Regions from separate parts of the Brevibacillus sp. MER 51 genome, predicted to be linked through region 2. Evidence: riboswitches for the same ligand, from Rfam matches in the RefSeq annotation. Region 2 holds a riboswitch; the other holds the start of a gene.

Region 1 (5,085 bases), on a different contig from region 2:
CAGCCCCAGTCCCAGAGAAGCTCGGGCGGAGGCTGTAGATCATCTTGTGCAGTTAACTCGTTTTCTTGGACAGGATCTTCATAAAAGAGGCAAGATTCGTTTGAAGCAATGGTGTAAAGGAAGAAAAGGAAGCATTTTCAGCGAGCGTATTCATTTGACGAACAAATTCCGTGGTGTCCTTTGTATTTACATTCTCAAAACGGTTAGCGATTTTTGTATTTTTTAAATCAGAGAGAAGTGTAGCTTTTTCGTTCCGGTATTGTGCAATCCAGTCTGGACGATGTTGCAGCTTTTTGACGAATTGAATCAGCATGCTTACTTTCTCTGTTTGATTGGTGGTAGCCGCTTGCATTTTTTTGTAGGCTTCCGGGTCATACCGCTCCATCAGCTTGGATGGATTGACATAGTCGTTCGGCGCCCCATGTGGTTTTTGCGGAAGCTCTACGTAGCTGACACTGCCAGTCGCAGGGTCAACTTTTCGTGTTTTGGCAACGCCAGCGAGCAGATGGAGGGTATCCAAAAATTCAGCAGCATTTTTTTCATCAGCCATGTATTGGTCTGCCAAATATTTGCCTTGGGTTAATCCGACCTCTACCAAAGCAGCTCTTTCTTCATCGGTGTAGGTGGATTGGGAGTTGAAAAAATTACGTTCGAGGATCTGATCAAAGGCCTTGCGAGCTTCAGGTGGTTTATCTGCGAAAATTTTATCCAAGCGCTCGTTAATCTCTGTGCTAAAGAAAAATTGGACGCTGTGATGTTCGATGGCATCAGCAGGGAGCTCGCGTGCTTTGTGAGAACGAAGATCTACTGTATCGTGCTCGGGCAATCTGGGCAATTCTAAACGAGTTCCTGTCACCATTTTGGGTGCAAGTTGGTTAGTGGATAGCTGGGGGGGTAGGTAGCGGTTATTCGATTGGATGTGCATGTTCTACTCTCCTCACATGGATTCAAGTTCAGTCGTGAAGGCAGGAGATCATGGTTACCTTTTATCAGATGACTAGTATGAGTTGCGAGAACGGAAGGAAACGGATCTCTATTGCTTCTTTTCTATACTATCGGCTCTTTTCGGGCAATTATTAATATACTGTTTAGCATGAAAAAGGACTCCCGTTCAGATAACGGAAGTCCGTATTTTTTCTGCGATTATTTCGTGTATTCATCCATGCTGAAGTCAACTTGTTCAAGAGGGACGAGCTTTGTCTTTTGCGTGACTTTATAAGCGAGCCAAATGATTAAGAACAGAGGCAAACCAATGTAAGAGACCGCGACGCCATACCAGTCGATCGTTCCACCCAAGAATGCGGAGTAATTTTGCCCCAAAATAACGATACAGCAAATGATGAAGGCAAAAATCGGTCCAAACGGGAACCACTTTGCCCGATAAGGCAATTCGCTTAAGTCACGGCCCTGAGCGATAAACGCTTTGCGGAAACGGTAGTGACTAATGGCAATTCCCAGCCAAGCGATGAAGCCTGACATACCAGACGCATTCAAAAGCCATACGTACACTTCGCCTTCCCCAAACAGAGAGGACAGAAAAGCAAGGGCGCCGATGAGCGCAGTCAAGATCAAGGCATTGATAGGTACGCCATTACTTGTTACTTTTGCGAACCATTTTGGTGCTTTTCCTTCCTTCGCCAAGTTCCACAGCATGCGTGTAGAGGCGTACATGCCAGAGTTACCAGCAGACAATACAGACGTGAGAATAACGGCATTCATGACGGATGCTGCAAAAGCAAATCCGGCATTTTCAAATACAATCGTAAACGGACTGATCGCAATATCCGTCAGGTCGCCACTGATCAGATTTGGATTATCGTATGGAACCAACAACCCGATGATCAAAATAGCGAGGATGTAGAAGAGCAGGATGCGCCAAAAAATTTGACGGATGGCCTTCGGAATGTTGCGGGCAGGGTCTTCGCTCTCTCCAGCTGCGACACCAACCAGCTCCGTCCCTTGGAAAGAGAATCCGGCAATCATAAAGACACCGAGCAGGGCCATGAAGCCGCCATTGAATGGCGCGTCGCCTTTGGTGAAGTTTTGGAAGCCAACTGCTTGACCACCCATAATGCCAAAAATCATCAACACACCGACAATAATAAAGATGATAACCGTTACTACTTTAATCAAGGCAAACCAATATTCAGATTCTCCATAGGCTTTCACAGACAGGAGATTCAAGGCGAACAGCAATCCGAGGAACAAAGCGCTCCACACTATCGCTGGGGTATCTGGGAACCAATATTTCATAATAAGTGCGGAAGCTGACAGCTCGACGGCAATGGTAATGGCCCAGTTGTACCAGTAGTTCCAACCGAGAGCAAAGCCGAGAGATGGATCGACGAACCGTGTGGCATACGTCGAAAATGAACCGGAAACAGGCATGAAGGCCGCCATTTCCCCCAAGCTGGTCATTAAAAAGTAAACCATGATACTAATAGCGAGATAGGCGACTAACGCTCCACCTGGTCCGGCAGAGTGAATCGAGCCCCCGCTCGCGAGAAACAATCCCGTCCCAATCGACCCGCCAATGGCGATCATCGTCAGGTGTCGGGCTTTTAAACCACGTTGCAATTGATTTTGTGACATAAGCTGCTTGCACGACCTTTCTTGATTTTTGAGAAGGAAGGTCGGAAATTAAAAAACCGCCATAGCCAAAAAATGGCATAGGGCGGTATCATCCAATCCCCACCAAGCCTTCACTGAAGATAGCTCACCACGTTTGCTTGGCGTGCAAACGTGACAGTTCTGCCCCTTTCGAGTACAGCCCCAACCCAATCGCACAGAGACGCGATATGGGCTTCGGCGGATTTTCCTTACCTGGAGTCATTGATTTTCTCTGAATCTCGTACAGGATGATATAAAAGCCGCGACCTCTATCCTCACCGTGAAAGATGAGGATAACATGTATGAAATTATGTGATTCATCAAATATAAAGGATTGTTCGGGATTAATCAATGTGAAATTTTGTTATTCAAATGAGCGTCTGGCAGGCCAAGAGCCTTGCAGCTTGCGAATTTGGACAATTTGTCCCGTATGAAACGCATCATGCAAGACAAGACTCATGACGTTTTGGTAAATCGGTGTATAGGTAGCCTTCTCGTTTAGCTCTTCATCCGTCAGCAAGGAAAGCTGTTCATGAATGTTGCGATGGACGCTTTCCATTCGCAAAAGGGTAGCTTGCCAAGCGTCTTCGTCATCAGGACCGCCGGATGGGGTGAAGGTATCATCGTTCGTCTCGGCAGAGCCATGAAATTCGGTGTCCAAAAGACGATGCAACAGACGTTCTTTGTAATAAAGAAGATGACTGACGTTTTCCCAGATTGTGTTAGCTGCTTCTCCTACAGGGCGCCAGCTAGCCTCCGCTGCTGATACTCCGGAAAGCACTTCTTTTAAGGGGGGATACCAGTCTTCCTTCTCATACGCACATTCCCATCCGTGCAAAAGCAATTCCTTCCGATTCATACGCTTCCTCCTCGTCTGTGAAACAGATTGATGAAACGCTATAATAACAGTAAGAAACGAGTGTGTAACCAGTTAATTTAATTATGGTGGTTACAAATAGAGATTACCATATCCTGTATGGTCATACAAGAGAGAAAAATGAAGGGTTTCGTCAGGAGAGATGATGCCATGGACTGGCTTTGTATCGATTTTTTAAATAGTGATTGGAGGGATTGGCGCGGTTCTGGTCGTTGGGAAAATCGTCTGGAGAACCAGGAATGGCTGTCATCCTTTTTGCAAACATACAAGCTAACCGCTCCGCTACCTATGGATGAGGAGTATGCTGTGTCTCTTTTGCAGTTGCGCGAACGTTTGAGACGTATGCTGGAAACCGTTGTGCATGGGGACCGATTCCAAGAGGAGGACCTTGTGGAATTGAACAAAGTATTGGCCCTCGCCCCATTTCATAGGCAGGTGTTGTTTGTAGAGGAGGAGGGCGGCTACAGGCAAAAGCAATCCAGCTCAACAGAGGGCTGGCCGCTTGTCATGACACAAATTGCTGCTTCTTTCGCGGAGTTGCTTGCCCCACAGCATCTTGAGCGAATCAAAATATGTGACAACGAGGATTGCCGCTGGGTGTTTTATGATGAAAGCCGCAACCGGGTGCGCCGCTGGTGTGATGACAAAATGTGCGGAAACTTGATGAAGGTCCGCCGTTTTCGTGAACGGAAAAAGGAAAAAGGGTGAAGCGCTAAAGCTCACCCTTTTTATCTGTTCATTTATGAAGCTGGGGTCAATTGGACCAGCTTAGGGTAGATGGACGAACCTGCTGCTACGATGCCTGAGCTTTTCCAGCAAAAATCGTTTCCTTGCGTATCCGTAATTTTGCCTCCGGCTTCCTGGACCAAAAGTGCACCAGCCAGCCAATCATACACCCCTTCACCGTATTCCCAGTAACCGTCGAGTCGCCCGCATGCCACATAGGCCAGATGGAGTGATACCGCGCCTTGCATGCGGATGGCAAAAGCCTCTGGCATCACTCTTGTCAAGGAATTTGCTGTATACTTACCGACCAAGTGGTTCATTGGCTCGGAGGAAGCAAAGAGTGTACCTAAAATGCACTCACTCAGCTGCGATTTGGCTGAGGTACTGATTTTTTGTCCGTTTAGAAAAGCTCCACCCCCGTCAATTGCTGTAAACAGTTCATCACGGCATGGATCATAGACAAAAGAAACAACCGTGCGTCCTCCGTCAATCAGGCAGAGGGAAGTAGCCCACATCGGCATACTTTGCAGAAAATGAACTGCTCCATCGATTGCATCCATCACCCAGTAAGGACTTGCGAATTCAGGCTGTTCCTGTGCAGCCAGATCGAATTCCGCGTCAGAGAATTCATAGGTGGGAAAACGCTCGGATAATGATTGCTTCAATCGAGCTTCAACCACGGCATTTACCTCTTCAAAGCGTTTAGCCATTGCTTCCTTGCTGTGGCAGGGCGCGCCATTTTCAAATTCCACTAGCAGCTCCTTTCCAACACTTCTTACCAGTTCCTCGCAAAATTGTACATCCTGTAAATTCATAACAATTCTCATCCCTTCTCTTTTTGGTAAAAATCGAGTAGTTTCCATACTTTTCAG
Region 2 (5,085 bases):
CTCCCCCTATACCTTTGGCAAAAAGGATAAGGTCTGGCGTTACGCCTGCATGCTCATAAGCAAAGAGCTTTCCTGTTCTGCCCATTCCTGTCTGGATCTCGTCCATGACAAAGAGCATACCTTCTTGCTCACAGATCGCAGCTACCTCTCGCAAGAACGCTTCGGATAACGGTACGACACCGCCAGAACCCAATACTGGCTCCATGAGGACCGCAGCGGGTCTTGCTTCCTGGCAAATCGCTCGCAATCCTGCCGTGTCCTCCACATCCAGTTCATAAACAGGAAAAGCTGGCTGAGGAAAGTCTTGATAGACGTGAGCCTGCCTCGTCAGACGCACTGCTCCGAGTGTTCGCCCATGAAAGCTGTTGCGCAAGACAACGATGCCCTCACGACCAGCTCCCTCGTTTTTTGTCCATTTGTGAATCAGCTTGATGGCAGACTCTGTGGCCTCTGCACCAGAGTTGGTGAAAAACACCTTACCGCTGATGCTGTTCGCAACCAAACGCTCGGCTAAACGAATAGCCGGCTTGTTTAAAAATACATTGGAAATATGCAAGAAGCGCTCTCCCTGCTCACGCAGAGCCTGTACAATGCGCGGATGAGAATGCCCCAAAACGTTTACCGCGAGTCCGGTAAACAAGTCGAGATAACTCTTCCCGTTCGTATCGTACAAGTAATTTCCTTCGCCTTTGTCTATGGCAATCGGAAGTCTTTTGTAAGAGGAGACGATATATTGTTCATCGAGCGAACGCCAGTCCATGTGCACTCTCTCCCTTACAGCTGACGTAGCTCCTGCTTGATCTCTGTCTTGGAACGAGTTTTTTCATCGATTTGCTTGATCACACGTGCAGGCGTTCCCGCAACTACTACGTATGGAGGTACATCTTCAATGACGACAGCGCCTGCTGCAACGACAGCACCTTTTCCTACGCGTACACCTTCCAGAATGACTGCATTTGCTCCGATGACAACATCATCTTCGACAACAACTGGCTGTGCAGACGGCGGCTCGATAACGCCCGCGATAACCGATCCCGCACCGATGTGGCAGTTTTTCCCGATAGTTCCACGTCCACCTACTACAACATTCATGTCGATCATTGTACCTTCACCGATAACTGCACCGATGTTAATGGAAGCACCCATCATGATGACCGCGTTGTTACCAATTGTCACTTGGTCACGGATAATTGCGCCTGGCTCAATACGCGCTTGAATCCCTTTTGTATCCAGCAATGGAATGGCGGAGTTGCGACGGTCACTCTCTACTACATAATCTTCAATTTTGTCTGCGTTAGCAGCGAGCACTGGCTCAATCTCTTTCCACTCACCAAAAACAACACCAGTAGGACCAGTAATGAAAGCTTTGGAGCTCGCACCGAAGTCGATTCCCTCCAGGTTCCCTTTCACATATACTTTCACGGGTGTTTTCTTTTCGCTTTTTTGGATAAACGCGATAATTTCGTTGGCATCCATCATATTCATTGTTACATCCTCCTCAAAATAACAGCATGGTAAATCAAAAAAAGCAATGAGTGCATTCGCTATCTCATTGCTCTTGATACTACAGAAGCAAATCATAAATAGCGCTCCACAAAAAGACGTAAGGTCCCTTGTGACAGGATGTTCATTTTTCATGAGACACCCCAGCCTGTGCTACGTAGGGGCATAGCATAAGCTTCGGCGCTTTAGCCTTTCTTCCTTCTCCTGCCCCCTGGCAGATTGCGAAAAGACTTACTCTTCTTCGGCGCACCTCTATTTAGAGTACATTATTATAATTTTATTTAACTCTACCAAAATCAATGAAACGTGGCAATAAGAAAAAAGTTATTGACAACGATTCTCATTTTCATTATTTTATTTATTGAGAATGATACTCATTATCCAATTGGAGGGTTTACGTTTTATGAGCATTTTGATGGTTTACGCGAGCATGACAGGGAATACACAGGAAATTGCTGAAGCAATTGCAGAAGGTATTCGTTCCACTGGTGCTGAGCTGGAGATAAAAGAAGTGATGGATGCAAACGCAAAAGAACTCGAGGCTTACGACGGAATCTTGCTTGGCGCCTACACATGGGGCGACGGCGAACTCCCAGATGAATGCATGGATTTTTATGAGGAAATGGACGATATTGACCTTAGCGGGAAAAAGGTTGTTGCTTTTGGCTCTTGCGACTCCGCTTATGAGCATGTCGGTGCAGCAGTTGATATTTTGCTGAAAAAGGCGAGCGAACGGGGAGCAGAAACACCAATGGAAGGATTGAAAATCGAGCTTTCTCCTACTGCAAAAGAAGTGGAAACTTGCAAAGCATTTGGGGTATCGTTTGCTGAATTGCTCGGATAATCGTTGTTTCCCAAATAGTCTGGCACATGCTATACTATCAATCCAACTTTTTCAGGAGGATTGATCTCATGACACTACATACGGACGAGATTCTCTTACGGCCTCTCCACCAACAAGACGCAGCCGAGCTCCTAGAGCTTCGGCTGCGCAATCATGACTTTCTCCAACCATTTGAACCGATCCGCCCCGCTTCATTTCTGACCCTCCCAGTACAGCAAGAACAGATTTCACAAGCGCAGAATGATTTTGAACGTGGCACTGCCTATGCTTTCGGCGTATTCTCCCGGGAATCCGGAAAGATGATTGGACGTATTGCGTTGTCAAATGTGGCACGCGGCGCATGGCAAAATGCAACGATTGGTTACTTCATGGATCAGGCGTGCAATGGCAAAGGCTATACGACATTAGCCGTAAATCTTGCCCTTCGCTTTGCTTTCACGGATGCTGGGCTACACAGGGTACAAGCGGCTGTAATGCCTCGCAACCAAGCATCCATTCGTGTCTTGGAAAAAAACCGTTTTCGCCAGGAAGGCCTTTCGTTACGCTATTTGCAAATTAACGGCGTATGGGAGGACCATCTTATCTACGCTCTTACAGCTGAGGAGTGGTCTTTGTAATCTCCCCACTCTTTTCGCTATCGCGCAGCCGCTCCAGGATGCGCCGTTTGCGGTACAGCATCATCCCCGCTTCGGCGACATCCTGTACGGTTGAGCGATTCAAATACGCCCCGAACAAAATACCCGCAATGGGCACCATTTGAAATAACTTTTTCCACCCAAAGTTTTCTGTGTACGTTACCACGACTTCACGCCATCCCTGCAATTGCGCCATTACCTCTCTCTGGGCAGTTGGGTCATCAAAGCGGGAGAGCTCAGCGAGTATCGCTTTTTTCCCTACGATGTCCGATGAAGCAAACTGCAGGCATTTGACGACAAACAGCCGCTCCTTCTTCTCTTCCGGTCGATAGCCATAGGCAAGCGCCATCTCTTGCAAAACTTTTAGGGATGTCCCCATCAATAACGGGATATCGATCGCAAGGGTAAATATCCCCCCGAAGCCAGTCGTCGCACCTTGTACCGTGGCAAAATTCGCACGTGAATCCTTTAACTCCATGGCGACTTCATTCATGATCGTAAGCGGAACAGCGGCTATCTCCTCCTTGCCAATAACAGAAGTGCCCTGTCCCTCTAACCGTTTGCCAAACCGCTTGTATATCGGTTCATCCTGCACCAAATAAGTTCCACCTGTTTCAAGAAAGGCTGCCATTTCATCTACGGCTTTTCCCAGCTTCTCCTGAACGAATGCAGGCGTAATCCGATCCAACAAAACAAAAGGAAGTCTGCCAAGCTTTTCCCAGAACCACAAGTCGTTCTGGTCCTTCTCCCAAGCCTCCACTTCGTGTAATGCCGTAACCAATGTCTCCTTAGACTCTTTCAACACCAATAACCTCCCTGGCTGCTCACTCAGATTCTCCTCGCTTCCACTGACATTGGTTGCGCAAGATGGACTTGATATAGTCCCGCAACTCTTCTGACGTGGCGTGACAGACGAACTCTCTTTTATGTCTTACGATCCCCAGCTTCAAATGTTTCACTTGCTCTCCTTCGATCCGAAAGCCGAACTTTTCCAGGATTGCCTTCTGCTCATTTGTCACAGGACTTCCTCCCCTTGTAGTCGAAAACCCCCATGCCAAATTGCAAGGGGGTCTTCTTACCTACTTCACTTCAATTGTCATCGTCAATGTTTCATTACGCTCATTTTCATCGGTTTTCTTGGTGTGCTTTCTTTTGGAGTTGATAACTGTGCAGGTTTTATTGGTGAGCGTATTCGTTACCTTGATCTTGTATTCCCCAGGCTTATCCGTATCGATATACCTTTTCAAATTCAGTGATTCAAGTCCCTCACCATCGTCGCCATCACCTTTGCTTGGCTTGATGCTGGCGATCTCTTCCTCACCATAAAAGATCTCGATCCGATTTTCTGAGGAAATGGTACCGTTACTGTGCTTCCGATTGGCACCAATACCAATTTCTCCATGTTTCCATTCAAATTTCGGCATATAGTAGGACTTCTTTTCGCTCTTATCCCTGATCTTTTTGGATCCGACAAGCTCAGCATGAGTAGCGATCAGTCTTAAGTCTTCCCATTCTTCGAGATTATCGCCTGCATTCACGGTAATCTTTTGTCCGTCCCGGTATTCCTTGCCGCTCTCGCTTCGAAGAAAAAGTGGCGAACTTGGCGGAGTTACACCTGTATCATCCGGCTCACATGACGGATACGACTTGATTGGAGGTGAATCTTCTATGACTTGAACGTAGCCGCACCATACCTGCGACGGGTCTCTTTTGCTATAGTAGTTGACTTTGTAGCGACCTGGCTTGTAACCGGACAACAACAATGCCGTGTGATCCCAACTCAATTTGCTCTCGTCGGCAATGACATTATCGATCGCCCATACACCCGGCCCTTCATCATCATCCGCTTCACTTCCATATTTGATGTGTTCGGCAGCAGTTGCCAGCCAGATCACATGAACAGGATTTTGATACAGCTTGATTGTATTATCAGAGGAATACAGGTTCATCTTTTCTACCGTTGGTGTTGATTGTTCGTTCTGCTGCATCAACACATCCATCGTGACATTTCCATTAGCAGGGCCGCAGGCATTAGGTGCACCTGGTATTTGTATTTGAACCGTTGTTGCCGAAGTATCGCCCCACATAGACGATGTCTCTTTT

The links. A riboswitch is a leader RNA that binds a small molecule or an ion and turns the genes downstream of it on or off. The one in region 2 is predicted to bind lysine.
Region 1: another riboswitch for lysine. It lies ahead of M3630_RS27330 (amino acid permease); the one in region 2 lies ahead of dapD (2,3,4,5-tetrahydropyridine-2,6-dicarboxylate N-acetyltransferase).

What each region holds. Positions count from the first base shown of each region.
Region 1 covers NZ_JAMAUS010000021.1:2,915-7,999, forward strand. Annotated here, with positions in the region: gene M3630_RS27325 (hypothetical protein) at 53-925, opposite strand; gene M3630_RS27330 (amino acid permease) at 1,144-2,592, opposite strand; lysine riboswitch at 2,705-2,890, opposite strand; gene M3630_RS27335 (DinB family protein) at 2,975-3,469, opposite strand; gene M3630_RS27340 (CGNR zinc finger domain-containing protein) at 3,638-4,195, shown strand; gene M3630_RS27345 (inositol monophosphatase family protein) at 4,228-5,028, opposite strand.
Region 2 covers NZ_JAMAUS010000005.1:339,813-344,897, forward strand. Annotated here, with positions in the region: gene M3630_RS13805 (aspartate aminotransferase family protein) at 1-760, opposite strand, end outside; gene dapD (2,3,4,5-tetrahydropyridine-2,6-dicarboxylate N-acetyltransferase) at 775-1,485, opposite strand; lysine riboswitch at 1,577-1,766, opposite strand; gene M3630_RS13815 (flavodoxin) at 1,907-2,347, shown strand; gene M3630_RS13820 (GNAT family N-acetyltransferase) at 2,416-2,964, shown strand; gene M3630_RS13825 (EcsC family protein) at 2,939-3,784, opposite strand; gene M3630_RS13830 (hypothetical protein) at 3,807-4,001, opposite strand; gene M3630_RS13835 (hypothetical protein) at 4,062-5,085, opposite strand, start outside.